Regions from separate parts of the Promicromonospora sp. NPDC110617 genome, predicted to be linked through region 1. Evidence: predicted binding sites of a transcription regulator. Region 1 holds the regulator's gene; the other holds the start of a gene.
The links. The regulator LexA, encoded in region 1, represses DNA repair genes until DNA is damaged. The targets are predictions, from matches to a motif close to TCGAACANNTGTTCGA.

Region 1 (11,440 bases):
CCGCCATGGGGAGGATCGACGAGCCCGGGCAGATGCGGACGATCATCGAACGCTGGGTCGCCGAACAGTCCGGGACGGGGCGCCCGACGGGCCGCTGGGCGATCGACGACCTCGACAGCGGGGAGCTGATCGGTTCCGGGCAGATCCTCGGTCTCCCCCCGGAGGGGGAAGACCTTGAGCTCGGCTATCAGTTCGCGCCGACCGCCTGGGGTCGGGGGCTGGGGTCCGAGGCCGGTCACGCGCTCGCGCACTACGCGTTCTCCCGTGACGAGGAGGAGGTGTTCGCCGTCGTCCGCCCCGGCAACGAGCACGGGATCGGGACGGCGCGCGCGATCGGCATGGAATGGGTCGGCGAGACGACGAAGTACTACGACCTGAGGCTTCAGGTCTTCAGGCTGCGCAAGGGCGATCTCGACGTGCCCGGCCGGTAGTCAGGCGTCGCGGTCAGCTGGCGGCGGCGTTGCGCCGGGGAAGCACCCAGTTCGGGCGCGGGTAGTGGCAGGTGTAGCCGTTCGGATAGGTGATCAGGTAGTTCTGGTGCTCGGCCTCGGCCTCCCAGAAGGGTCCTGCGGGCTCGATCGTCGTCACCGCCTTTCCGGGCCAGAGGCCCGACGCGTCGACGTCGGCGATCGTGTCGCGAGCGACCTTGTCCTGGTCAGGGGTGAGCGGGAAGATCGCCGAGCGGTAGCTCGTCCCGACGTCGTTGCCCTGACGATCGAGGGTCGACGGGTCGTGGATCTGGAAGAAGAACGCCAGGACGTCGCGGTACGTCGTCGCACTCGGGTCGAAGACGATCTCGACGGCCTCGGCGTGCCCCGGGTGGTTGCGATAGGTCGCATGGTCGTTCCGGCCGCCGGTGTAACCGACCCGGGTCGCGAGGACGCCGGGCTGCCGGCGAACGAGGTCTTCCATCCCCCAGAAGCACCCGCCGGCGAGCACGGCCGTCTCGGTCCCGGGCGTACGCGTGACCTGGCCGGTGTCGTGTGTTCCGCTGCTCATCAGTTCTGCGCCTCTCCGCTGGGCTCGGACTCCGACGTGGACTCGAACAGGGCCAGGTACTCGCCGTAGCCCTGTGCCTCCAGCTCGGCGACCGGGACGAACCGCAGTGCCGCCGAGTTCATGCAGTAGCGCTCACCTCCGCGGTCCGCCGGACCGTCGCCGAACAGGTGCCCGAGGTGGCTGTCCGCGGCAGTGGACCGCACCTCGGTGCGCACCATCCCGAACGACCTGTCCGTCACGGCCCGCACCGTGCCTGCGCCGATCGGCCTGGTGAAGCTGGGCCAGCCGGTGCCGCTGTCGTACTTGTCCGTCGAGGAGAACAGAGGCTGGCCGGAGACCACGTCGACGTAGATGCCGGGCTCGTGGTTGTCCCAGTACTTGTTCCTGAACGCCGGCTCCGTGCCGCCTTCCTGCGTGACACGGAACTGCGTCGTCGTCAGTCGGCGCAGGGCCTCAGGCGAGGTCTTGTAGTCGTGTGCCATGTCGCTTTCCTTTCTGACACCGGTGAGGGGTGTCGTCATGGAGCACAACACCGTGGTGCCCGGTTGTGGTCCCGGCGTTCGATGGTCGTCACGGTCTTGTGGGTGTCACCATCCGCGCTCGTCTTACCCCGGCACGAAAGACATCGGCGTCTCGTGCCGCTCACCCTGGTGAACCGAAATACGGTGAGACGCACCGCCGACCGGCAGGCCGCCCTCGACCTCGACCTCGGTGCCCAGGAGTTCGTCGAGGCCGACCGCGCGCAGCTGAGCGAGCTCGCCCAGCGCGTCCGCGACTCACGCCTGCGCACGAACATCGCCCACATCGCGAGCCTCGACGAGGCAGTCGCCGCGTTCAACCCGACAGAGCGTGCCACAGGCAAGACTATCATCCACGCGCGCCCGTAAGGTTCGACCGATCGGCCGCACCGCACGGCCGCGGCGACGGTGCTGCGACGCCCGCGCCGCCACATGTCCAGCCCCGGCCCGGACAGGTTCGACGGGGTCGTGGCCCAGGCGGCGGGTACGGTTTCCCGCGTGATGCAGCACCTGCGCGTGATCAGCCCGCCCGCGACCACGGACGACGTCGTGGACCTGTTGCGGTCCGACCCTGCCGCCACCAACGTCGTGGTCCTGACCGGGAGCGCGATCGACCCGCCCGGCGATGTGGTCATGGCTGACGTCGCCCGCGAAGGGCTCAACCCCGTGCTGGACCGCCTCACGGACATGGGTCTGGACCGGGAGGGCTCGCTCGCCGTGGAGTCGGTGGACACCTCGCTGTCGCACCACGCCACGCGCGCGGAGGACGCCGCGCCGGGGCTCTCCGAGGACGCGCTGGTCTGGCACGAGGTGGTCGACCGCACAGAGGCCGAGTCCCGCACGTCCCTGGGCTATCTCGCGCTCATGGCGCTGGCCACGACCATCGGCATGATCGGCGTCCTGTTCGACCAGCCGATCCTGGTCGTGGGCGCGATGGTGGTCGGGCCGGACTTCGGCCCGCTCGCCGCGATCTCGGTCGCGCTGGTGGGCCGGCGCTGGCGCAGCGCCGGCCGCGCCGTCGGGACCCTGGCCGCGGGCTTCGGCGCGGGCTTCGGCGCGTCCGTGCTCATGGCCCTGCTGCTCCAGGCCTGGGGCCTGGCTGACCAGGCCACGCTCCTTGCCGACCGCCCGCAGACGTCGTTCATCTGGGCACCCGACGCCCTGAGCTGGATCGTCGGCGCCCTCGCCGGAGCCGCCGGCATGATCTCGCTCACCTCCGGCCGGTCCGGCGTGCTGGTGGGCGTCCTGATCTCGGTGACCACCGTGCCCGCCGTGGGCAACGCCGCCGTCGCGCTCGCCTACGGCGTCGGGGAGGAAGCCACGGGGTCGCTGGCCCAGTTCGCCATCAACGTCGCCATGATCGTGGCCGGCGCGGTGGTCTGTCTCGTGATCCAGCGCACCTGGTGGCGCTTCCAGGGCCGGACCGCGCCCCGCCCGGCCACGGCGACCAGCGGCCGCTGAGCCGGAGATCCTCCAGCTGGAGCGAGGGCCCCACCGCTCGACGGGCGAGCAGGCTCAGGGAGTGCAGGACGGCGGGCACGCGCCGCGCCGACTCGTCGTCGGTGTCGTGCAGCGCGAGCGACGCGTTGGCGTGCTCACGCACCGCCGCCAGCGTCTCCGCTCGTTCGCGCGGGTCGGAGGAGGCCAGGGCACGGTCGTGGCCACGCCCGCGTCCGTGGCCCTCGGTCACGAGCTACGGCCGGAGGACGACGTCGGGGCGCGTGCGATGGCTGCGGGCCACGGCGGCAGCGCCGGTACCGGCGGCGACGAACAGGACGGCCAGGCCGAGCCAGCCCACGGTTCCGTGCGCGATGGCGGTGGCCGTGACGAGCGCGGGGGCGACCATCGACGCGAGCGCGTATCCGGTCTGGCTGAGGCCCTGATAAGCCCCTGCGTGGCGAGGATCGGCAAGCTCGAACGCCATGCCCCAGCCGCCGGCCTCGCCCAGGACCTCTCCAGCGGAATGGGCGAGCGCAGCGACCACGAGCAGGACGCAGGCCGTCACGAGGTCGCCGTACCCGGCCAGCGCGTACAGCACGCACGCACCCGCGAGCAGCCACGACGCGCGCCGGACCGTGATCCCCGCCCGCCGCACGTCGTGGGTGCCGCGCGATGCGCGCACCTGGAGCGAGGCCACCATGACGGTGTTCAGCACGAGCAGCACCGCGACCATCGCCTTCGGCGCGTCAGTGGTGGCGACCCAGAGGGGGACGCCGACGGTCTGGAGGCCGAAGTGCAGGGCAACGACGCTGTTGCACGCCACGCTCGCGACGTAGGTGCGGTCCCGGAGCGGTGACGGCCCGCGGCCGACGTCGGCCGGCTGCTCGTCCACGGCGTGCTCGGACACCGTGTGCTCGGACACCGTGTGCTCGGACATCGTGTGCTCGGACATCGTGGCGGCGAGCCCGGGCACGCGGCGGCCGAGCCGTGCGAGCGGGACTGTGGCCACCAGCAGCAGCAGGCCGACGGCGAGCATCGCGGCCTGGTAGGCGGCGGGCGTGTCGGCGAGGAGCGCGGCCGCGCCGGCCAGCGTGCCGAGGCCGATGAAGACGTTGGTGACGACACGGAGACGGGCCCGGACGTCGACCCGCTCCGGCCCGGTGTACCACCGGGCGAGAATCGCCTGCTTGGCCGAGCCGCTCGCGGAACGCATGCCGACGGCGACGCACGCGACGAGCGTGAACACGACGGCGTCCGCGGCGAGGGTGTACGCGAGCATGGCGATCCCGTTCAGGGCCGTGGTCCAGGCCTGGACGCGGTAGGCACCGACGCGGTCCGAGAGCCGTCCGGCGGTGTAGGCCGACAGGACGCCCACACCGCCGGCGACACCCAGACCGAGACCCACCGTCGTGGCGTCGAGTCCGATCACCCGGGTGAAGTACAGCGCGCTCACGGTGTAGAAGACGCCGCTGGACAACGCGAAGGCCATGGTGCTGAGCGTCAGGGAGCGCGCGACGCGGTCGCGTGGGAAGAAGGTCTGTTGCACGCCCCTTTGTCCGCCGCGGACGGTGCCTCGGGCAATTGATGTAGCCTCCGGCTTCATGGAGCGTGGACGTCCCGGCGGGCTGATCGAGTACGAGCTCGCCGGTATGGACGTCGCCGACGTGCGGTTCGCCGTGTCGCCGCTCACCGAGCTGACGCTGTCCCTGCGTACGTTCCGCGACCCTGGCCGGTACCCGGTCCACCTGCCGTGGCTCCAGCTCACCGAACGCGCGCGCTCGGAGCTGGACCTGCCCGTGCTCCGGTCGCTGACCAACGCCGCGCTGTGGACGCCCGACTACCTCACGCCCCGGCCGCACAGCCCGCTCACCCGGATCGGGGACGAGCTCTCCGCCGTCGACGACGTGCCCGTCGGGCGGATGCTCGACGATCTGCGCGCCGTCCATCCCGGCACGTTGCCGGCGCCGCTGCGCGGCGATCCCGGGACGGTCCGTGACCGCATCGCGACAGCGCTGCGGACGTACTGGCACACCTGCTTCGAGCCCTGGTGGCCGCGCATGCGGGCCGTGCTGCAGGCCGACATCGTGCACCGTGGACAGGTCATCTCCGCCTACGGGACGGCGTCGATGTTCGCCGACCTCAGCGACCGCGTGCGGCTGGTCGACGGCGTGGTACGCGTGCGCCTGGGCTCCGACGCCCGGTTCCGCCGACCCACCACGGGCGAAGGGCTCACGTTGGTGCCGACGCTGTTCACCCGGGGCGCGACGACCCCGATCTCGCCCGACGAGCCGCCCGTGATCATGTACGGCGCGCGCGGCGTGGGGACACTCTGGCAGGCGGAGCCCCGCCGCTCGCCGAGAGCGCTCGCGGGGCTGGTGGGCGCGACACGTGCCGGCCTGCTCACGGTCCTGGCGACGCCGGCGTCGTCGACGGAGCTGTCGGGACGGCTCGGGGTGACCACGTCCGCCGTCAACCAGCACCTGCGCGCGCTGCGGGACGCGGGCCTGCTCACCAGTGCGCGCCATGGGCGGTCGGTCCTGTACATGCGCTCGGAGGTCGGGGACGCCCTGGTGGCCGGCGTGCTCGGTGTGCACGGTGCCGACTGACCGGACGAGCATCCCGGCGCGTGCGCGGCGGTCGTCAGACCTCCGGGGCGCGCACGGCAAAGGCCGCCGACCAGGTCAGACACCCGGTCGGCGGCCTCGGTCGAGCAGGCTCAGCCGGACTTGCGGCGGAACATCTTCTGGACTGGGCCCGTCGTCTCCGAACCGTGCACAGCACCCGTGTTCTCGCCACCGGCGGCAGAACGGCCGCGTGCGGCGTTCTTCCGGTCCAGCGCTTCCTTGAACCGCGCCTTCGCGTCCACGCTCGGCGCGGTCGCGGCCTTGGGCGCCTCAGCGTCCTGAGCCACTGCCTCCTCGGCACCAGGCTTCTCGTCCGTCACACCGATCACCTCCTCCTGTTTCGGGGGTCCCTCGATCGGGTCCGTCGTCGGCCCCAGCCTGCCCCACGGCGCCGCCAGGTGCCAATCGCTTTTCTCACCCCGTCAGCGACGGGGGCGCAGCTAGGCCTGGGCGGCAGCGCGCTCGGCGCGCTCCGCGCGCAGGGAGGTGATGGCGCTCTCGAAGTCCTCGAGCGAGTCGAACGACTGGTAGACGCTCGCGAACCGGAGGTAGGCGACCTCGTCGAGCTCGCGCAGGGGGCCGAGGATCGCGAGGCCCACCTCGTACGCGTCGATCTCGGCGCTGCCGTTGCTCCGCAGGGTCTCCTCGACCCGCTGCGCCAGGATGGCCAGGTCGTCGTCGCTGACAGGGCGGCCCTGGCAGGCCTTGCGCACGCCCGCGGCGACCTTGTCGCGGCTGAACGGCTCGGTCGCGCCGGACCGCTTGACCACCGACAGGCTGGCCGTCTCGACGGTGGTGAACCGCCGGTTGCAGTTCGGGCACTGCCGCCTGCGCCGGATCGACAGGCCGTCGTCGGCGGTCCGCGAGTCCACCACGCGCGAGTCGGCGTGGCGACAGAACGGGCAGTGCATGCTGACTCCTGCGTGGTCGGCCACGGACCGGAGAGATCCGGTCGCGCCCCGACCGTAAGCGGGCAAACCACCCCCATGCAACATCGCCGCAACATTTGACGGCGAATCGTGGCCTCCGTCCACTTCGTCGGGGCGTCCGGCCACTTTTCGAGGGCGTTCCGGTCAGTCCTTCGGGAGCAGGAGGAGCTCGCCGACGCGCACGGTGCCCGACGTCATCTCGTTGAGGTCCTGCAGACGCGCGACCGCCTGCCGCACGTCCTCCCCGGGCCTCGCGACCTGCTCGGCGAAGCCCCAGAGCGTCTCCCCCGGCTGCACCGCGTGCACGCGGACCTCGGTGGGCTCGCCCGGCGCGCTGGCGACGGCGGTCGCTCCCCACGTCGCCATCGGGGCGATCACGAGCATCGCCAGCAGCACCAGCACGACCCGGCCGCGCCGCGTGAGCCGCAGCCCGGCGAGCCCGAGCCGGTCGGCGACCGTGCGCGGCCCGCGGGGCGCGTACGAGTGAGCCGCCGGACGGGGCCGGGGCGGTGCGGACGCCCGGCCCGGGGTGTATGCGGTGCCCGGCCGGTAGGCCCGGACCGTGCTCGATCCGGACGCCGTCGCATACGCCGGCCCGTACGCCGACGTGTACTGCCGCAGCGGGATCACGTCCCCCATGGCCCCTCCTCGAAAGGTGACTCGAACTCTTGTCCGTCATACACACGTTCGTCGAACGCTCGTACCATTGTGTAGCACGGGACACCGTAGAAGTCGAGACACGCTCGAACATTCGTTTGAGCCGAGCACATTTGTGATCTAGAGTGGGCAGCGCACAGGAGAACATTTGTCGGAACGGGAGGGGCACGGGCATGACGGGACGGGACGGGACCAGCGACACGAGAGCCGTCGACACGGCACTCTCGGGTGTCGCCACGTTGGACGCGCCGGGCGACGGGGCGGTCGCCGACGTGCACGCGATCTCGCCGGCAGACCGCCTCACCGAGCGGCAGCGCCTTGTGCTGGACACGATTCGGCAGTCGTTCGAGACGCGCGGATACCCGCCGTCGATGCGCGAGATCGGCGAGGCCGTCGGGCTGGCCAGCCCGTCGAGCGTCAAGCACCAGCTCCAGATGCTGGAGAAGAAGGGCTTCCTGCGCCGCGACCCCAACCGGCCGCGCGCCATGGAGCTCGTCGAGCCCCTGGCCGAGCAGGTCGAGAAGCCGACGCGCGGCGAGATCCACTGGCCCGAGCCGCGGCGTAGCGGCCAGGTGCACTGGGGCGGTTCGGTGCCGGACGACGCGAGCACCCCGCCGCCGTCGTACGTGCCGCTCGTCGGTCGCATCGCGGCCGGTGGGCCGATCCTCGCCGAGCAGGTCGTCGAGGACGTCTTCCCGCTCCCCCGCCAGCTCGTGGGTGACGGCGAGCTGTTCCTCCTCAAGGTCGCGGGCGACTCGATGGTCGACGCCGCGATCTGCGACGGCGACTGGGTCGTGGTGCGCCGCCAGAACGTCGCCGAGCAGGGCGAGATCGTCGCCGCCATGATCGACGGCGAGGCCACGGTCAAGACGTTCAAGCAGACCGACGGGCACGTGCTGCTGCTGCCGCAGAACCCGGCCTACGAGCCCATCCCGGGTGACGAGGCGCAGATCCTGGGCCGCGTCGTCGCGGTGCTGCGCAGCCTCTGAGGTCTCGACAGGCTCGACCAACGAGAACAGGCTCGACCAGCAGTCGCTGGTCGAGCCTGTTCTCGTTGGTCGAGCGCGTCGGGACCTAGAACCCGAACCGCTTCTGCACCGCGCGCACGCTCTCCGCCGACGCGCGCAGGCCGGCCAGCTCGTCGTCCGACATCGGCACGCGCACCGTGTCGGTGACTCCTCGCCGGTCCACCAGGGACGGCACCGACAGGCAGACGTCGCTGATGCCGTGGTAATCGTCCAGCAGCGAGGACACCGGCATGATCCGACGCTCGTCCTTGAGCACCGCCTCGATGATGCGGGTCGCGGCCAGGCCCACGGCGTAGTTCGTGGCGCCCTTGCCCGCGATGATCCGGTAGGCCGAGTCGACCACCTCGTGGTGCACCTCCGCGCGGACCGCGGCGTCCAGGGGCGCGGCGCCGCCGACCGGCACCCAGTCGAGCAGCGGCACGCCGCCGATCGACGCGGAGCTCCACAGCGCGATCTCGGAGTCGCCGTGCTCCCCGGCGATGTAGGCGTGCACGTTCCCGACGGCCACCCCGCACCGTTCCGCGAGCACCACGCGGAGCCGTGACGAGTCGAGCACGGTGCCGCTGCCGAAGAGCCGCTCGCGCGGCAGGCCTGAGATCTTCAGGGCCGCGTAGGTCACCACGTCCACCGGGTTGGTCACCATGAGGTAGGTCGCGTCCGGCGCGACCTCGACCAGGCCCGGCAGGATGGTGCGCATCAGCCCGATCGTCGCCTCGGCGAGGTCGACGCGGCTCTGTCCGGGCTTCTGCTTGGCGCCGGCCGTGACCACCACGACGTCGGCCCCCTCGCACACCGCCGGGTCGTCCGAGCCGATCACGTGCGCCTGGGACGTGAACATCAGCCCGTGCTGCAGGTCCAGCACCTCGGCGTCGACCTTCTGCCGATCGATGTCGAGCAGGGCGATGGTGCGGGCCGAGCCGCGGGTCAGCGCCGCGAAGGCGAGCGTCGATCCCACGGCCCCCGCGCCCACCACGGCGATCTTGGTGGTGCGGGATCCGGCGGGCTGGGCTGCGGTGACGTCGGAGGGGGCTGCCATGCCCTCAGGCTATGTGTCGAGCCTGGCGAGCGCGGCGCGGACCAGCTTCGGGTCGGTGGTGGGCCAGAACCCGGGCATCGACCGGGTGAGGAACGACGCGTACCGCGCCGTCGCGAGCCGCGGGTCGAGGACCGCCACGACGCCCCGGTCGTCCATGCTGCGCACCAGGCGTCCCGCGCCCTGCGCGAGCAGCAGCGCCGCGTGCTGCGCCGAGACCGCCATGAACCCGTTGCCGCCCGCCTGCTCGACGGCGCGGGCGCGCGCCGCCTTGACCGGGTCGTCCGGGCGTGGGAACGGGATGCGGTCGATGAGCACGAGCTGGTTGGACGGCCCCGGCACGTCGACGCCCTGCCACAGGGACAGCGTGCCGAACAGGCACGTGGCCGGGTCCTCCGCGAACTCGCGCACGAGGGTCGGGAGCTGGTCGTCGCCCTGCGCGAGGATCGGGAAGTCGAGCCGCTCCCGCATGGCCTCGGCGGCGGCGTTCGCGGCGCGCCGGGACGAGAACAAGCCGAGCGTGCGGCCGCCGGCGGCCGTGATGAGCTCGGCGATCTCGTCGAGCTGCGCCTCGGTGGTGGGCTCGCGGCCGGGGGCCGGCAGGTGCCGCGCGATGTAGAGGATGCCCTGCTTCGGGTAGTCGAACGGGCTGCCCGCGTCGAGACCCTGCCACGGTGGGGCGTCCGCACCGTTGAGGCCGAGCGTCCCGGCCACGGCGTCGAACGTGCCGCCCAGCGCGAGCGTCGCCGAGGTGAACACGCCCGTCGACTCGCCCAGCAGGTGCGTACGGATCAGGCCGGCCACGTGCAGCGGCGCGGCGTGCAGGCGCGTCACGTTGTCGCCGAACCCGCCCCAGCCGTTGTCCGGGCGCGAGCACCACAGCACGTCGGCGGTCGTGTCCTGCGCCGCCATCCGCTCGGCCGTCTCGAAGAGCTGGAGCATGGCGCCCTGGGCCATCTTCAGGCCCGGGTCGGGCTGGCCCGCGTCCTTGCCCGGCGCGCCCTTGCCGCCCTCGGGCTTGAGGGTGCTCAGCACCTCGCGCGCGGCGTCCCGCACCGCGCCGACCGCCAGGCGCAGCTCGTCCGGCAGGCCGCTCGGGAACCGCTCGGCCGGCGCGGTGACCAGCAGGGTGCCGAGGCTCTGCGCCGCCGCGTCCAGGGTGTCGGTGTTGGTGCCCGCGTGCCGCCGGGCCAGCCGCGCCGCGCTCTCCACCGACGCCATGGACAGATCCACGGTGGCCGACGACGTCACGCGGTCGGTGAGCTCGTGCGCCTCGTCGACCACCACGACGTCGTGCTCCGGCAGCACACCCGGGCTGCCCGTCGCCGCGATGCCGAGCATCGCGTGGTTGGTGACCACCACGTCCGCCTCGCGGGCGGCGGCCCGGGCCTTGTCCGGGAAGCACTCCGCGAGCATGGGGCACTTGCCGCCCAGGCACTCCATGGCCGTGACGGACACCTGGCGCCAGGCACGCTCCGGGACGCCCGGCACGAGGTCGTCCCGGTCGCCCGTCTCGGTCTCGCCCGCCCACTCGTGCAGGCGCCGGACGTGGTCGGCGAGCGAGGCGCCGTCGTCCCTCCGCCGTGACCGGCCGGCCCCGCCCGAGGCCTCCTCCGTCTTGGGGTGGTCCTCGCCGCCGGGCAGGTCGAAGAGCGTGGTCTCGTCCTCCGGGTAGCCGCCGCCCACCTTGTGCACGCACAGGTAGTTGTGCCAGCCCTTGAGCAGCGCGATGCGCGGCTCGCGCGGCAGCGCCGGCGCGACGGCCTTCGCCACGAGCGGCAGGTCACGCGTGATGACCTGCCGCTGCAGGGCGAGCGTGGCGGTGGAGATGATGACCTTGCTCTGCGCGGCCACGGCGTGCCGGACGGCGGGCACCAGGTACCCGAGCGACTTGCCCGTACCCGTGCCCGCCTGCACCAGCAGGTGCTCGCCCTTGTCGATCGCCTCGCCGACCGCGACGGCCATGCGGTGCTGGCCCTCTCTGCGCCCGCCACCGAGCTGTCCGACGGCGAGATCGAGCAGCTCCTCCACCTCGGGAATCTCGGCGGAATCGGTGCTTGCGGCGGGTGCGTCGGGAAGGCTGGTCACACGCTCGATCCTAGGCCGGACCACCGACATCCACCCTGCCTCGTCCACAGGTCCGAGCGCCGCCGGACGCCGTCCCCGGCTACCCCTTCACGGCCCCACCCAGGCCCGCTCCGCTGAGGAACAG
Region 2 (11,440 bases), on a different contig from region 1:
AGCGCGTCGGCGCGCTCGGGGTCGAGGCCCTCGGGCTCGTAGCGGAACAGGACCGTGGACAGGTCGGTGGCCCCCACGAGGCGGAAGTCGGTGTCGTCCGCGAGGTCCTGGTGCACGGCGGCGGCCAGGTCGCAGACGGCGTCCACCAGCGCGCCGACGCCGTCCGCCCCGAGGGCACGCAGCGTGACCCAGAGCTTGAGCGCGTCGAAGCGGCGCGTGGTCTGCAGGGACTTGTCGACCTGGTTGAGGTCGGGGGTCGGTTCCCCGGACTCCTCGGCGGGGTTGAGGTAGTCCGCGTGCCAGGCGACGGGGGCGAGGTCGGACCGCTCGCGGACGATCAGGGCGCTGGAGGAGACGGGCTGGAAGAACGACTTGTGGAAGTCGACGGTGACGCTGCGGGCGCGCTCGATGCCGTCGAGGAGGTGGCGGCGCGTCGGGCTGACCAGCAGGCCGCAGCCGTAGGCGGCGTCGACGTGCAGCCAGGTGCCGACGGCGTCGCACAGGTCGGCGATCGGGACCAGCGGGTCGATGCGGCCGCGGTCGGTGGTGCCGGCCGTCGCGACGACGGCGACCACCGTGTCGCCCGTGCGCTCGATGTCGACGAGGGTCTGGCCGAGGGCGTCCGGGCTCATCCGGCCCTCGGCGTCGGTGCCGACCTCGACCACGGCGTCGTGCGGCAGGCCCAGCAGGAGCGCGGACTTGGCGACGCTGAAGTGGCTCGCGCCCGTGGCGAGGATCCGCATGGACTCCAGTCGGACGCCGTCGCGGCGGGCGCGCTCGCGCGCCAGGAACAGCGCCTGGAAGTTGGACTGGGTGCCGCCCGAGGTGAAGATGCCGTCGGCGCCGTCGCCGTCGCCGGGCAGAGCGAAGCCGATGCGGCCCGCCGTCCACTCGACCAGGCGCCGCTCCATGAGGGTGGCGACCGTGGACTGGTCGTAGGTGTCGACCGAGGTGTTGATCGCGGCGAGCATGGTCTCCGCGCCGACGGCGGGCAGCGCGACCGGGCAGTTCAGGTGCGCCGCGTAGGTGGGTTCGTGGAACCAGATCGCATGCTGCGCGTACAGGTCCGCGGCCTCGCGCAGCGCTTCCTGGGTGCCCGACGGCGAGCCGTCCAGGTCGACGGCGTCCACCAGGGCCTGCAGCTCGGAGCGGCTGGCGCCCGAGAACGGCTGGGTCACGGAGGTGAGCCGGGCGGCGATATCGTCGGAGACCGCGCGGACGGTGTCCGCATAGGTGCTCGCGGTGGCCCCGCGCAGCAGCGCGGTCGTGTCGTGGCTCGAACCCGAGGGTGCGGTGGGCACTGGCTGCGTCACTGCGGGCAGGTGTGAGGGCATGCGGAAGGCTCCTCGTGCAGGCGAAAGGAACGCCGCCCGGACCGGACGGCGTGGTGCGACTTAGGTTTGCCTGACCTAACTTAATCCTTCGGGCACCCGCGTCAAGCCATGCGGGGAACCCGGTACGTGGCGCCCGTCACTCCGCCGGCGGCCGTCAGCGCGGCGTCAGACCCTGCTCGAAGAGGTCGACGAGCGCCTGCGCGAAGTGCTCCGCGTCGAGGCCCGGGTCGTCCTCCCGCGCCTGCTGGTAGCCCTCGACCGCGCAGAGGATCGCATGCGCCGTCCACTCGACCTGGACCGGGCGGACCGTGCCCGCCGCGCTGCCGGCCCGCAGGACGCCCACGAGGGGGTCGCGGAGCAGCGCCTCGTCGAAGGCGGCGGGCTCCCCCGGGCGCTTCCATCCCGCGGACAGCCGCCACAGCGCGTTGACCCCGTCTCGGTGGGTGTCCTGCCAGCGCACGAAGGACGTCAGGTAGGCCGCGAGCCCTCCCTCGGGGGAGCCCGCGGCCGCCACGGCCTCCTCGATCGCGGCCACGCAGTCGCCCAGGACGGTGTCGCAGAGCACCGTGAGCAGCTCGTCCTTGTCCGCGAAGTGGTAGCTGATCATGCCCGGGCTGGACAGGCCGGCCTCGGCCGCGATGCGCCCGAACGTCGCCTTCGACAGGCCCTCGCGCGCGATCACGCGTACCGCCGCCTCGACGATCTGGGCGCGGCGCGCCGTGGTCGTGAAGGACCGGCCTGTCTGCATGACCAGGACTCTAGCCGGGCTACTGAGGCTCTTCCTGCAGCGCCCGCACCTCGATCCGGGACTGCAGGGCCGCCGACGCACGCTCGGCCCAGCCGAGCGCGGCCTCCTGGTCGGCGACGTCGACGATCCAGAACCCGCCGACGTACTGCGGCGCGTCCACGAACGGCCCCGGGACGCGCGTGGGCTCCGCGCCGGTCGCGTCGACGGTGACCGCCGTCGACGGCGGGTGCAGCCCGCCCGCGGTGACGAACGACCCGGACTCGTTGAGCGCGGTGTTGAACGCGTCGACCGCGGCGATCACCGCCTCGAGCTCGGCGGGGTCCATCTCCTGCATCGACTCCATCGTCGGCTCGTCGGCCGTGTCGTGCGGCATGGTCAGGAAGAACTGGGGCATGAGACGTGCTCCGTTTCTGTTCGGTTGACCAGAAATTAGGTCACCCGAGCAAGAGGCGCAAGGAAAACGAGCCGGTACGGGGAGTGCCGGCCCGGAGATCACCCGCCCTCGGCCGCCATGCCGCGCCACGCGACCCGGATGCCCTCGCGGCAGCGGGCCAGCGCCTCGGGGTCGTCCAGGGTCACGCCGCGCACCACGAACTGGTAGTAGAAGACCCCGTTGACCAGGTCGATGCAGGCGTCGACGTCGATGTCGGGGCGCAGCACGCCCCGGTCGATCCCGGCCCGCAGCACCGCGACCATGCCGGCGCGGCGCCGCGAGACGTGCGACCGCCAGTACGCCTGCGCGAGCTTGCGGTCCGTCATGGCCAGCCGCATGCGCAGCCGGAACCGCTCCTCGGAGTACGTCTCGCGCGTCGCGGTCGAGGACCCGGTGGACGACGACGTGGTGGACGACGACATGGTGGACGACGAGGTGGTGTACGCGTCGAGAACGTTCTGCAGGAGGTCGCCCTCCAGGGGGATGGTGTGCGGCGCGCGGCCCCGGTCCAGGGCGGTGGCGACGAGATCGGTCATGCTGGGCCACCGCCGGTAGATCGCCGCCCGGCTGACGCCGCTGCGCTCCACGACGCGGCTGACCGTGATCTCCTCGCCCCGCTCCAGGAGCTCGACGGCGGCGTCCACGATCCGCTCGTCGTGCCCCTGGGCGCGGGGGCGGCCGGGGCCCCGCGGGGTGTCGTCCGCCACCTACGCGGCGTCCGGGCCCGGGCCCGCGAGCGCGCGGGCCCGCAGCTGGGCGACGAGCCCGTCGGTCAGCCCGGCGGCGCGCAGCGGCGCCAGCGGGTCGCCGTGCCGCTCGGTGAGCGCCGCGAACAGCTCGCGCATGGGGGCCGGCGAGAACTCCGTGCTGACGGCGGCCAGGGCCGCGGCGTCCAGCTCGATGCCGAACCGGCTCATCAGCGGCTGCATCACGGGCGAGATGCGCGCCATGATGGCGGCGGAGTTCCCGCCGGTGCGCACGTAGTCGGCCACGATGTGGTCCTGGTCCGCGCCGAGCGCGAGCAGCAGCGACGCGGCGAGCACGCCGGTGCGGTCCTGGCCGGCGGCGCAGTGGAACGCGACGGTGCCCGGTGCGTGGGCGATGATCGCGAGGGCCGTGACGATCTGCGGGGCGGCACCCTCGTACATCCGCAGGTACATCCGGCCGAACCGGGTCTGGTCCATCATCTCGGCCGCCATCCCGGCGGGTTCGGCCTGGTGGGTCGCGGGGTCGCCGGCGGCCGCGCCGATGTCGGCCAGCAGGGGCACGTGGTGGTAGCTCACGTTCGAGTGCGTGCCGAGCGGGCCGCGGCCGGTCACACCGAGCTCGTCCGTCGAGCGCAGGTCGATGATCGCCCGCACACCGCCGTCGACCAGGCCGCGGGCGACGTCGTCCGGCACCAGGGCGAGGTCGTCGGCACGGAGGGCGAAGCCCTCCCGGACGACGCCGCCGGCGACGGGGATGCCACCCAGGTCGCGCAGGTTGACGGGGGCGCTGAGCGTGAGCGCGGGGGTGGTGGTCATGTGATCTTCCTTCGGATGACGGCGCTGGCCTGGTCGATGACCGTGACCAGCACGATGATGCAGATGACGATCGCGCTGAGATGACCGTAGTCGTACATGCGCATGGCCGTGGTCAGCTCCAGGCCGATGCCACCGGCGCCGACCATGCCGAGGATGGTCGCGCCGCGCACGTTGCCCTCGAAGAGCAGCAGCGTGTACGACACCAGCAGCGGACCGGCCTGGGGCAGCACCCCGTACTGGACGACCTGCCGCCGGGAGGCGCCGACCGCGCGCACGGCGGTCACGGGGCCGTCGTCGACGGCCTCCATCGCCTCCGCGAAGACCTTCCCGATCGAGCCGACCGAGCCGACGGTCATGGCGAGGATGCCGGCGAAGGGCCCCAGCCCCACGGCGGAGACGAACATCAGCGCGAACACCAGGTCGGGCAGGGAGCGGATCACGTTCATGACCCACCGCGTGGGGTAGTACAGCCAGCCCGGTGCGATGTTCGACGCCGCGCCGAAGGCAACCACCAGCGAGAGGACCGCGCCGAGCACGGTGCCGACGATCGCCATCTGCAGCGTCTCGACCAGCAGCTCGACGATGGTGCCGAACTTGTCCCAGGTGGGCGGGAAGAGCCGCAGCAGGAAGTCGCCCATGTTCACCGTGCCCTCGCCGAGCTTGGCGAAGTCGAACTCCGCGCCGACGAACGACCACACCAGCAGCACGGCGGCGACTGGCAGGCCCAGCAGGAAACGCGCGCGGGGCACGTTGACGGCGCGTTCCAGGCGGGCGCGCGTGCGCGGGTCGAGCTGCGGCTCCGGGGTGGTCGGGCGGCTCCGGCCGGTCCCGCCGCGCCGGGGCGCGGTCGGGGCGGCGGGATCAGACGAGATCGTCGACACGGGGAGCCTCCTGGTCGTACAGCACGTCGAGCGCCGCGGCGTCGAGTCGATCGGTCGGGGCCGAGACGAGCACCTTGCCGTGCCGCAGGCCCACGATGCGGTCGGAGTGCTCCAGCGCGAGCGGCAGCACGTGCAGGCTCACGAGCACGGGGATCCCGTCCTGGTGCGCGATGTCGCGCAGCAGCTCCAGCACGGCGTGCGACATCCTCGGGTCGAGCGAGGCGACGGGCTCGTCGGCGAGGATGATCCGCGGCTCCTGCATGAGCGCGCGGGCGATCGCGACGCGCTGCTGCTGCCCGCCCGAGAGGGAGCGCGCCTGCTCGGTGGCCTTGTGCGCGATGCCGACCCGGTCGAGCAGCTCCAGCGCGCGCCGACGGTGCGCGCCGGAGAAACCGCCGGCGAGGTTGAGCGGGCCGGCGTCGTGCAGCGCCCCGGTCAGCACGTTGGTGAGCACGCTGAGCCGGCCGACCAGGTTGAACTGCTGGAACACCTGGCCGGCCGACGCGCGCACGTCGCGCAGCCGGCGGCGCGGGAGGTTCGTCAGGTCGTGCCCGACGACGTGCGCCGAGCCGCCGGTGATCGGCGCGAAGCCCGTGAGGCTGCGCATCAGGGTCGACTTGCCGGAGCCGGACGAGCCGAGCAGCGCGACGATCTCGCCCGGGAACAGGTCGAGGTCGACGCCGTCGAGCACGAGCGGGCCGTCGCCGTAGGCGACCCGCAGGTCGCGCACCGAGACGAGTGCTGGGCCGGTCACGGTCAGCCCAGGTCCGAGATGTCGACGTCGGCGATCGCGGCGATGTCGACGAAGGGCTGGAAGATCGACGGGTCGGGGTCGACGATCGGCTCCGTGCCCTGCATCGCCTCGAACATCGCGCCGAGGGCGTCGGCGTTCTCCTCGACGAACACCTTCGGCAGGGCCTGCTGGAGCAGCTCGCGCTTGTCGTCGGCGAGCTCCTGGTCGGCGAGCACGGTGACGGCGACCGGCATCGACGCGCTCTCGCCGATCGAACGGGTCTCGCCCTTCTCGAACGGGAACATCGGGTCGCCCAGGCCAGCCATCGCCGGGAAGATCGTGGACGTGCAGGCCACGTCGACCTGCCCCTCCTTCAGGGCGGTGAAGCTCATGTCGTGCCCGCCGCTGAACATCGGGGTGTAGTCGGTGTCCTGCTCCAGGCCGGCGTCGTGCAGCATGGCGACCGGCATGAAGTAGCCGGAGCTGGACGCCGGGTCGGCGAACGCCACGACGGTCTCGGGCGCGATGTCGTCGAGCGACCGAAGGGGCGAGCCGTCGAGCACGAGGCAGGTCGAGACCGGGTCGTCGTTGCCCGGCCAGGCGACCAGCGAGTCGACCTCCCCCGTGTTGACCGCGAGTGCCGACGGGAAGCCGCTCATGAAGCCGATGTCGACGTGGTGGCTGCGCAGGGCCTCGACGACGGCCGTGTAGTCGGGCACGTCGACGATCTCGACCTCGCGGCCGGTCTCGGCCTCGACCAGGCCGGCGAACGCCTCGATGGGGTTCTCGGCGCCGGGGTCATCGCCGAGCGGGGTGGTGGCGAAGGTGATCGGGGCGTCGGGGTCCGACGCCGCGGAGTCGGCGGAGGCCGTGCCGGAGCAGCCGGTGAGCAGGACGGTGGTGCCGAGGGCGAGCAGGCCCAGAGCCGGGAGTGCGCGGGGGCGCATGGGCGTTCCTTTCGGGAGGCCGACCGGTGGCCGGCGGGATATCGCGACTGGCGATATCGATATGGAACCCCCCGCAGATGGCCGCGAATTACGAGACCGCGGTCCTGTATCGGAAGCGCGGATGAAGATCGGGTGTCGGTTGCGTCGTGCGGTGGTCGTACGGTGGTCGCTCGGTGTCCCGTGCGCACACGTCGGGGTGCCTCGGTCCCCGCTCAGAACGGCGGGTCGGCGGGTCGGCGCGGGGTGCCGGCTTCGGATGCGTGCGCCGGTGCGGGCTGCGCTGCGGACTGTGCTGCGGACGCTGAACCGGCCGTGGCGTAGGCGCGGGGCAGGCGGCGTCCGGTCATGGCACGCAGTGTGAGGTCCTGGCTGGTGCCCGGGTCGATTTGGTCCAGGTCGACCCGGGTGTCCAGGACCGTCGGCGGGCGCGTGTGCGTGCTGCCCGGGGGCGTGGTCCAGGTGGTGATCCCGCTGGCTGGGTCACGTTCGACGCCCCAGCCCGCGTGTGTCTTCAGAAGATGGTGCCGGCGACACAGAGCGTGCAGGTTGTCGGCACGTGTCTGGCCCCGCGCAGTTCTGCCCGCAGCACCGTGGCCGGTGTCCTGGTCGCGGTCGCGGTCGCGGTCGTGGTCGAAAGGCTCGATGTGGTCCAGGTCGCACCACGCCACGGGCTGCTCACAGCCCACGAACGTGCAGGTCCCGTCCCTGGCCTCCACCGCAGCCCGAAGCACCCTGCCCGGCTTGTAGGAGGTGGTCGAGTAGTCGACCAGCACCCCCGTCACCGGGTCGGTCACCAACCGCTGCCAGGTCGCTTCCTGGGCGATCAGCCGGGCCGTCTCGGCCGGGACCGGCCCGAACCCGTCAAGCTCACCCGGCGCATCATCCAGGCCCAGCAGCGTGCTCGCCGGGACCGTGACCCGCACGACCGGCCGCGTGGGCGTCACCCGCACCACGGGCGCCTGCACCACCGTCCCCTGATCAACCGGCTCCTGCGCCACGGTCGCCCGGCCACCACACGGACACACCGTCGGCGCCTGATCGGCGCTCGTGCCCGTGCCCGTGCCCGTGCCCGTGCTCGTGCTCGTGCTCGTATCGACTGTCGGGGTAGCCGGGCTCGCCGGGGTCACGCTCGCCCCCGCCGCCACTACCCCGACCCGCGCAAACCGGTCCGCAGGCACCAGCCGGCCCGTCACGATCCCGGTCAGACAGTCCGCACGCAACTGACCCAACGTCCGCTCCTCACCAGCGACGTACCGCAACTGGTGCGCCATGTCATCCACCACACCCCACACCGCCGCCGCGTCCACCGCAGGCAGATACGCCGACACCCACCCCATGTCGTTCTCCGCCCGATCCACCTGCACGTTACGGTCCAACGCCGCAGCCCGAGCAGACTCCTCAGCACCATGCCGCGCCTTCGCGAACGCCAACAGCTTGCTCCGCAACCACCGCCACGTCCGATACGGCGCCTGCGGCAAATACCTCACGATCGCCTCAGCCCGCTCAGCCACCGTCAGCTGCGCGGCAGACCGCAACAACGTGTGCGCCTTACGCACATCAATCCGACCCGAGACCAGCGCGGCAATCACCGTCGGATGCTCCGCACCCGACTCCGCACGCACCACCACCTCCGACCCCTCAACCTGCGTCACCACCAACTCCGCCGTGACCTGCCCGACCAACGACGCATGAGCCAACGGACTCGTCTCCCGCGCAGCCCGCTCCCCCACGACGAGCGCCTGCACGCCAGCCGCCCACGACTGCAACCGGCCACACGCGGTCATCAGCTCCGCCAGGAGGTCGTCGGACAACGTGTCGAGAGCGGCCGGCCCTGCCCCGGCGGCAGTGCCCGGGCCGGTGTACCCCTCGACCACCCACGCGAGCTCGGCGCCCGGCGCACCGGCCAGCGCCTCGACCGGCCACCGCTCGAGCTCGACAGGTGCGCCCAGGGCGTCATGCCTGTCACGCTCGCCGAACAGAGCCTCCCCCTCGGCGAACAGCGCGGCGAGCCAGGCGTCGTCGGGCATGGAACCGTCCGCGAGATCGTCGTCGCCGGCCATGACAGGCACAGACGGCACGGAACGCACGGACTGCTCGGCACGCGCCGGGTGTACGGCAGATGCCTCGCCCACGGCACCATCGACGCGCCCGATCGGAGCGCCGACCCGCACAGCCATCGCACGGGTGCCGCGTCCGTCCAGGGATGTCGCGGTTGCTCCGCCTCCGCCGTCGTCGCACCACTGCCCGCCCATACCGCCACCCCCCTCGCAGCCAAAACTTAAATCACATCATCATTCCACCGGACGTTTGTTCGATCCTATGGCCGGTCGCCGACAACCACTCGTTGTTCTGCCCGGCGCGTAAACAGCGCCGGTCGCCGCGCGCTGACGCCGTCGCACCGGTAGCCACGTCTCGGTCGTGGTGACGTCCCGCGGTCACGACGACGGCGAGGCCGACGGCTCCGGCTCGCCCACCAGCACGGTCACGGTGACACCCAGGCGCAGCACGGTTCGTGCCGGCGGAGCGCTGCCGACGACCGGGGTGCGCGGCGCCGACCCCGCGACGTCCGGCACCGCCTCGAAGCCGGCGGACTCGAGCTCGGCCGTCGCCGCGCCCAGCGTCATCCCCGCCACGGCGGGCACCGCGTTCCGACCGCTTGCCACGGTGACGTCCACGGCGGCACCGGGCGACGCGGTCCGGCCGGGCGCGGGCTCCTGCGTGAGGACCGTCCCGGCGGGTTCGGGCGAGTCCGCGCGGGTCACGTCGCCGAGCGACAGCCCGATGCCGTGCAGGGCCGCCTGGGCCTCGGCGAGCGTGCCGGTCAGCACGGGCACCACGACCCGGTCGTCCGCGAGGGGCGGTCCGGTCGTCGTCGCGGAGGGGGTGGCCGAGAGCGAGGCACTCGGCGTCGGCAGGACGGCGCGGTCGCTCGGGGAGGCGGACGGCGACGCGGCCGACGACGCCGAGGGCGACGGGCTCGGCGTCCGCGAGGGCTCCGGGGAGGGCGAGCCCGAGCTGCTGACGCTCGGTGAGGGCCCACCCCCGGCCTGCGGCAGTCCGGGGGCCGCGACGGCCGCCCACACCGCCACCCCCGCCACGAGCAGGCCGAGCACCACGGCGCCGACGCCGGCAACGCCTGCCCGGCGGGCGACGACCGGTGTCAGGCCCGACTCTGCCTCGACCGGTACCAGATACGCGAGGTCGCCGGTCCGGCGAGGTCCGTCGCCGGTGCCGTGGTCCCCCGGAACACCGGCAGACCGGCGCCCGCCCGGTTCGCCGCCGCCGCCCTCCCTCAGGCCGGCCCACGACTCCCCCGGCGCACCATCCCGCACCTGGCCTGCCGGGCCGCCCGCATCCGCACCAGGGAGCCCCACCGCACCGGCAAGACCCACCGAGCCCGTGGCCGCCGCCGTCCAGGCCGTGCGGCCCATGGCCTCCGCGAGCGCCGACCGCATCTCGTCGGCGTCCCGGAACCGGCGGACCGGGGTCTTGTTCATGGCCCGCGTCACCACACGATCGAGGGCCCGGGCGGCGGGGACCAGCGCGGACGGTACCGGCGGGGGCGCCGACACGTGCGCGTGGAGCACCTGGGCGTCGGTGTCGCGCGGGAAGGGCGGGCGGCCCGTGAGCAGGTGGTAGAGGAGCGCACCGGCCTGGTAGACGTCGCCGGCGACACGGACGGGTCTGCCCTGGGCCTGCTCAGGCGACATGAACTGTGGGTTGCCCACGACGGAGCGCCGCGCGTCACCCGCGGCGGCCGGGCGCGACCCGTCGGCCCCTCCCACCGGGCCGGCCACGACGGTCCGCCCGATCCCCTGCGCCGCGCCGAGCACCGTGGTCACGGCGGACCCGTCGGCGCCGGGTCCGGCCCGCAGCACGTCCTCGCCCGCGCGCAGGACGCCGCGGCCGACGGCGGTTCGCCCCGCTGCGTCGGCGAGGCCGAAGTCCACGAGCCGCACGTGCTCCGCCCGCAACACCTCGCCGGGACCCGCGCCGTGCAGCAGCACGTTCGCCGGCGAGACGTCGCGGTGCACCAGCCCCGCGGCGTGTGCGGCCGCGAGCGCCGCGAGGACGCCGTCGAGCACCGCGGCGGCCTGGGGTGGTGGCAGCGGGCCGACGTCGGCGACCCGCTCCCCCACGCTCCCGCCGGCGACCAGGTCCAGGGCGATCCACGCGAGCCCGACGCCGGCCGCCTCGTGGACCCCGGAGCCGCGCACGGCCGCGATGTTGGGGTGGCGTAGCTCCTGCGCGGCCCGGGCCTCGGCCAGGAAGGCGACGCGGGCCGCGGCGTCGGCGCCGAGGTGCGGGTGCAGGATCTTGACCGCGACCGGCACGCCCGGTCCGCTCGGCACGGCCCCACCCGCGCCGACGTCCTGTGCCGCGAAGACCGACGCCGTCCCGCCCACCCCGAGCAGGTCGCTGAGCTCGTACCGGCCGCCGAACAGCGCCCCGGACGGCCCCTCGTCCGAGGACCGGGTCGACGAACCGTCCGTCACCCGAACCGGCCGTTGACGTAGTCGTAGGTGCGCTCGTCCTGCGGCTCGGAGAACATCGCCTCGGTGTCGCCGTGCTCCACGATGGCACCGGGCGTGCCCTGTGCGGCGAGGAAGAACGCGCACTGCTGCGAGACGCGCTGCGCCTGCTGCATGTTGTGGGTGACGATCACGATCGTCACCTCCTTCTGCAGCTCGACCATGGTCTCCTCGATGACGCGGGTGGAGGTCGGGTCGAGCGCGGAGCAGGGCTCGTCCATGAGCAGCACCTTGGGCCGCACGGCCAGCGACCGGGCGATGCACAGCCGCTGCTGCTGGCCGCCGGACAGGCCGCCGCCGGGCTGGGCG

Region 2: a site for LexA is predicted at 8,899-8,914, ahead of ACZ7LE_RS20805 (HNH endonuclease signature motif containing protein). Genes of this name have one in related genera too.

The regions. Positions count from the first base shown of each region.
Region 1 covers NZ_JBVKBM010000001.1:2,214,090-2,225,529, reverse strand. The annotation lists gene ACZ7LE_RS09790 (GNAT family N-acetyltransferase) at 1-431, shown strand, start outside; gene msrA (peptide-methionine (S)-S-oxide reductase MsrA) at 445-999, opposite strand; gene msrB (peptide-methionine (R)-S-oxide reductase MsrB) at 999-1,481, opposite strand; gene ACZ7LE_RS09775 (hypothetical protein) at 1,665-1,886, shown strand; gene ACZ7LE_RS09770 (DUF389 domain-containing protein) at 2,019-2,978, shown strand; gene ACZ7LE_RS09765 (MFS transporter) at 3,211-4,503, opposite strand; gene ACZ7LE_RS09760 (ArsR/SmtB family transcription factor) at 4,559-5,563, shown strand; gene ACZ7LE_RS09755 (DUF5302 domain-containing protein) at 5,674-5,901, opposite strand; gene nrdR (transcriptional regulator NrdR) at 6,022-6,492, opposite strand; gene ACZ7LE_RS09745 (LysM peptidoglycan-binding domain-containing protein) at 6,655-7,149, opposite strand; gene lexA (transcriptional repressor LexA) at 7,341-8,156, shown strand; gene ACZ7LE_RS09735 (L-lactate dehydrogenase) at 8,242-9,231, opposite strand; gene ACZ7LE_RS09730 (ATP-dependent DNA helicase) at 9,241-11,346, opposite strand; gene ACZ7LE_RS09725 (carbohydrate ABC transporter permease) at 11,396-11,440, opposite strand, start outside.
Region 2 covers NZ_JBVKBM010000003.1:673,103-684,542, forward strand. The annotation lists gene ACZ7LE_RS20765 (pyridoxal phosphate-dependent decarboxylase family protein) at 1-1,334, opposite strand, end outside; gene ACZ7LE_RS20770 (TetR/AcrR family transcriptional regulator) at 1,489-2,082, opposite strand; gene ACZ7LE_RS20775 (YciI family protein) at 2,102-2,476, opposite strand; gene ACZ7LE_RS20780 (TetR/AcrR family transcriptional regulator) at 2,575-3,222, opposite strand; gene ACZ7LE_RS20785 (tyrosine-protein phosphatase) at 3,223-4,038, opposite strand; gene phnE (phosphonate ABC transporter, permease protein PhnE) at 4,035-4,919, opposite strand; gene ACZ7LE_RS20795 (phosphonate ABC transporter ATP-binding protein) at 4,900-5,673, opposite strand; gene phnD (phosphate/phosphite/phosphonate ABC transporter substrate-binding protein) at 5,676-6,599, opposite strand; gene ACZ7LE_RS20805 (HNH endonuclease signature motif containing protein) at 6,812-8,659, opposite strand; gene ACZ7LE_RS20810 (serine/threonine-protein kinase) at 9,035-11,095, opposite strand; gene pstB (phosphate ABC transporter ATP-binding protein PstB) at 11,092-11,440, opposite strand, start outside.